Regions from separate parts of the Arthrobacter sp. NPDC093139 genome, predicted to be linked through region 2. Evidence: predicted binding sites of a transcription regulator. Region 2 holds the regulator's gene; the other holds the start of a gene.
The links. Region 2 encodes LexA, which represses DNA repair genes until DNA is damaged. Its sites were predicted from a motif close to TCGAACANNTGTTCGA; they were not measured.

Region 1: the regulator LexA is predicted to act here: its motif matches at 1,327-1,342, upstream of ruvA (Holliday junction branch migration protein RuvA).

The regions. Positions count from the first base shown of each region.
Region 1 covers NZ_JBIVOO010000001.1:242,876-245,328, reverse strand. Annotated here, with positions in the region: gene ruvB (Holliday junction branch migration DNA helicase RuvB) at 1-633, opposite strand, end outside; gene ruvA (Holliday junction branch migration protein RuvA) at 626-1,270, opposite strand; gene ruvC (crossover junction endodeoxyribonuclease RuvC) at 1,380-1,958, opposite strand; gene ACIP90_RS01305 (YebC/PmpR family DNA-binding transcriptional regulator) at 1,993-2,453, opposite strand, start outside.
Region 2 covers NZ_JBIVOO010000003.1:46,629-49,081, forward strand. Annotated here, with positions in the region: gene ACIP90_RS06130 (LysM peptidoglycan-binding domain-containing protein) at 56-487, opposite strand; gene lexA (transcriptional repressor LexA) at 808-1,557, shown strand; gene ACIP90_RS06140 (ATP-dependent DNA helicase) at 1,625-2,453, opposite strand, start outside.

The DNA of each region.
Region 1 (2,453 bases), on a different contig from region 2:
GATTTCGCTGAACCCTGCCGAGTTCACCTTCAGGTCCAGGAGACCGGCGGACCTGCGCAGGACCAACTCCAGCTCCTCCACGGAGTAGAACTCCAGGTGACCGGTGAAACCGAACCGGTCACGCAGGGGTCCAGGCAGCAGCCCGGCGCGGGTGGTGGCGCCGACCAGGGTGAATGCCGGCAGTTCCAGCGGGATGGCCGTGGCTCCGGCGCCCTTGCCCACCACAATGTCCACCCGGAAGTCCTCCATCGCCATGTAGAGCATTTCCTCCGCGGGGCGGGACATCCGGTGGATTTCATCAAGGAATAGGACCTCGCCCTCAGACAGCGAGGAAAGGATAGCGGCTAGATCCCCCGCATGCTGGATCGCCGGACCGCTGCTGATCCGGAGGGGTGCGTTCATCTCGGCTGCGACAATCATAGCCAGCGTGGTTTTGCCCAGGCCCGGCGGACCGGAGAAAAGCACGTGGTCGGCGCTGCGGCCACGCATCCGGGACGCCTGCAGCACGAGGGACAACTGTTTGCGGACACGGTGCTGGCCCACGAAATCGTGCAGGTTCTTGGGCCGCAGGGCGGCCTCGATCGCCTTTTCCTCGGGTTCTTCCCCACCGGCGACAAGGGACGGCTCAGCCACGGCTGCCTACCCTGTTGCCGGCACGGGCGCCGTCCTGGCCTAGCCACCGCAGCGTGGTCCGGAGTATTTCGGCGACATTGCCCTGGTCGGCAAGGTCGGGCGCGTCGGCCAGGGCTTTGTCGATGCTGCCGGTGGCATCCTTTTCCGACCAGCCGAGGCTGGTCATGGCGGCCACCACCTGCGGCTTCCAGACCGCTTCCCCGGAAGGGGCAGGGGCTGCACTCGGCGCAGTGCCATGGGGAACCAGCTTGCCGGCCAGTTCCAGCACGATGCGTCCGGCGACCTTAGGGCCGATTCCGGGAACTTTCGTGAACGTTTTGCTGTCGCCGGTGTGCGCAGCGACGCGGATGGCTTCCGGATCATGGACCGCCAGGACCGCGAGGGCAAGCCGCGGCCCCACGCCGCTGACGCTGAGCAGGACATCGAAGACCTCGCGCTCGTCGTCGCTCGCAAATCCGAAAAGTGTCAGGGAATCCTCCCTGACGATCAGTGAGGTGAAGAGTTGACCCTCCTCGCCAACCCGGAGTCGGCTGAGGGTCCGCGGAGTGGCGTTCACGCTCATCCCGGCGCCGTTAAGGTCGATCACGGCGGTGGACAGGCCCACGTGCGCTACCGTTCCGCGAAGAAAACTTATCAAGGCCGGGCTCCTGAACTACCGCCGGAGGGACCAATGTGAGGTTTCCGACCGACTATCCGAACATATCTACGAATACCCTAACAAGTTCCCCGGCCATATACCCGGACACTTACCGGGCGCGCCGCGCCTTTGCTTCCGCTTCTGCCCACGCCCGCTGGGCCGGAGTCAGCGAACTGCTGCCCGGTCCGGTGGTGGCAACCGCAGCCCCGCTGCCGGCCCGCCAAGCGTGGGTAATGGCCAGGGCGAGGGCATCGGCGGCGTCTGCCGGCCGCGGCGGGGCGTCCAGCCGCAGGATCTTGGTCACGAGCTTCGTGACGGCGTCCTTGTTGGAGTTTCCGCTGCCCGTCACCGCCGCTTTGACTTCCGACGGCGTGTGGAGCGCCACCGGGATGCCCCGCCGGGCGGCTGCTGCTATCACAACGCCCGAAGCCTGCGCGACGCCCATGACGGTACTGACGTTGAGCTGGGAGAAGACCCGTTCCACGGCCAGCACGTGCGGCTCATACCGGTCGAGCCACTCGTCGATGGCGAGGGCAATGACCAGCAGACGCTGATCGAGGGTCTCCTCGGCAGAGGTCCCCACCACGCCCACCGCCACCATGGTGGCGCGACGGTTCTTTTCCACGTCCACCACGCCGATGCCACAGCGGGTGAGGCCGGGATCGACGCCCAGGACACGCAGCGTCAAGGCCGGGCCACGAAATCACAGCAGGGCTTCAGGATCACTCGGCTTCCAGCGCGGCCTGCACTTCGTCGCTGAGGTCGGCGTTGCTGTAGACATTCTGGACGTCGTCCAGGTCTTCCAGGGCGTCAACGAGTTTCATGAACTTCTTGGCGGCATCCAGGTCGAGGGGCACCTCCATGGACGGCACGAACTCAGCTTCGTCGGTGTCGTATTCGATCCCGGCATCTTTGAGTGCGTCGCGGACGGCCTGGAGGTCCTTCGGATCCGAGTGGATTTCGAAGGTGTCACCGTTGTCCTTGACTTCCTCGGCGCCGGCGTCGAGGACTGCCATGAGGACGTCGTCCTCGCTCAGGCCGTTCTTCGGCAAGGTGACAACGCCTTTGCGGGTGAACAGGTAGCTGACCGATCCGGGGTCGGCGATGGTGCCGCCGTTGCGGGAAATGGCGAGACGCACCTCAGAGGCGGCGCGGTTCTTGTTGTCGGTGAGGCACTCGATGA
Region 2 (2,453 bases):
GCGGCGAGCGGGAAACTGTGACGGGTCAGGCCGACCGGCCGAGACGGATCGGTACCTATTTGGACGGGACGAACAGCTGCTGTCCCGGCATGACCTTGCCGTTGTCCAGGTTGTTCAGCTGGACAATATCCGCGATGACGTCGCGCGGATCCCTGGCCGGGTCCACGCTGCCGGCAATGGCCCACAGCGATTCCCCTGGCTGCACCGTTACGGAGACGGTCTCCGTCACCGACAGACCGCTGGCGGTATCGGCAGCTTTGGCCGGCGAGTTGAGCAGGCCCGCGAGTGACAGGAGCAGCGCTGCCAGAAGCACCAGCGGCAGTCCGATCAGGACGATCCGCCCCCGGCGGGTGAGCCGCAGGCGCGGCGGCTTGCTTTCCGGCCCGCTTGGCCGCCCGCCGCCATGCAGTCCTTCGGGACCTTGCTGGCTCTCGGAGCTGCGGCGCTTCTCGGGACGGTAATGGTGACCTGCTGTTGTAGCTGACATGAACTGAGCCCTCCTGGACCATTCTGTGCTGCCCGTGTGCCCGGCCCGCCGGACATACGCCCGGATCTTCGAATAACCGGGCTGCTTCGCAGCGGAACTAGAACACATGTTCGAACTTTGCTTCTCCATTTTTAGCACCTATCAACGAACAAAGTCGAGACTCGCTAGAACAAATGTTTGAAAAAGCCTTATGGCTGGCCTACGTTTGAAACAAAGAACAACCACTTCTGCAGTTGATCAGCAGGGTCTGACATTTCAGGCCGGATGTTCCCGGCAACTGCAGCCACGCAAGCCGGGAGGAACGAAAGGCGTTGGCGAACATGGCAGCACAAGCCTCCGAGGGCAAAGCTACCCAGCGCAGCCAGCGGTCCCGGACAGCACCCAAGGGACTCACTGTCCGCCAGAAGAAGATCCTGGAAACCATCCAGCGCTCGGTCAATGACAACGGATACCCTCCCTCCATGCGGGAGATCGGGGACACGGTTGGCCTCGCCAGCCTGTCCAGCGTCACCCACCAGCTCTCACAGCTGGAGAAGCTCGGATACCTGCGGCGCGATCCCAAACGTCCCCGGGCCATGGAGGTCCTCATGCCCCTGACGCTCGATGCCGGGGTCCCAAAATCCGCAGGCGCCGAGAAGGAAGCCAGGCTGCACAGCGTGGGCGGTGCCCCTGTTACGGAGTTGCCCAGCGCCACAGACACGGCGCTCGTTCCGCTGGTGGGCCGGATCGCAGCCGGCGGTCCCATCCTCGCCGACCAGTTGGTGGAGGACCTCATGCCGCTGCCCCGCCAGCTCGTCGGCCACGGGGAACTGTTCATGCTGAGAGTCGCCGGGGACTCCATGGTGGACGCTGCGATCTGCGACGGAGACTGGGTGGTGGTGCGGCGTCAAAGTGACGCGGCCAACGGCGATATCGTGGCCGCGCTGCTGGACGACGAAGCAACCGTCAAGACCTTCCGGCAGCGGGACGGCCACACCTGGCTGCTTCCCCAGAACACCCAGTACGAGCCCATCCTGGGCGACCACGCCGTGGTCATGGGCAAGGTCGTGTCCGTCCTGCGTTCGCTGTAGGCCACAGCCCGCTTTCGCTTCCGGCCGGTTTGGGTTCCGGCCCGCTTGCAAGTCAGCGAGTCCAGGGCTACCGCGCTCCGGCGAGCCTTTCCAGCGCCGCCACGGCGATCTTGCGGTCCGTCGTGGGCCAGAACGGCGGGAGCGCCGCGCGGAGAAACCCGCCGTAGCGCTCGGTCGAAAGGCGCGAATCCAGCACTGCCACCACGCCCTTGTCATCCGTGGACCGGATGAGGCGCCCGGCGCCCTGCGCCAGACGGATCGCGGCATGGGTGGCCGACACAGACATGAAACCGTTGCCGCCTGCCTGGGCCACGGCTCGGGAGCGTGCCGTCATCAGGGGGTCGTCTGGCCGCGGGAACGGAATCCTGTCGATGACCACCAGCCGGCAGGAACCACCGGGAACATCAACACCCTGCCACAGGGACATGGTGCCGAACAGGCAGGTGTCGGGTTCGTCGGCGAACTGCTTCACCAGCGCGGTCATGGTTGAGTCGCCTTGGCAGAGCACGCTGACGTCCAGGCGGGGGCGCAGCGCCTCGGCGGCATCCTCGGCGGCCCGGCGGGACGAGAACAGGCACAGCGCTCCCCCGCCGGAGGCGCGGATCAGCGTTTCCAGTTCGTCGAGCGCTTCTGGCGAGGTCCCCCTGCCCGGCTTGGGCAGGTGCCCCGCCACGTACAGGATGCCCTGCTTCGGGTAGTCGAAGGGGGACCCCACGTCCACGCCCGTCCAGCTTGGGGCGCCTTCACCCAGGAGACCGAGTCCGCCTGCGGCGGGTTCGAACGCGGAGCCGATTGCCAGCGTGGCGGAGGTCAGGACCACGGTGTGGCCTTCGAACAGGCCCTCCCGGAGGCGCCCGGCAACACTCAGGGGTGCAATGTTGATCAGCGCGGGCTGC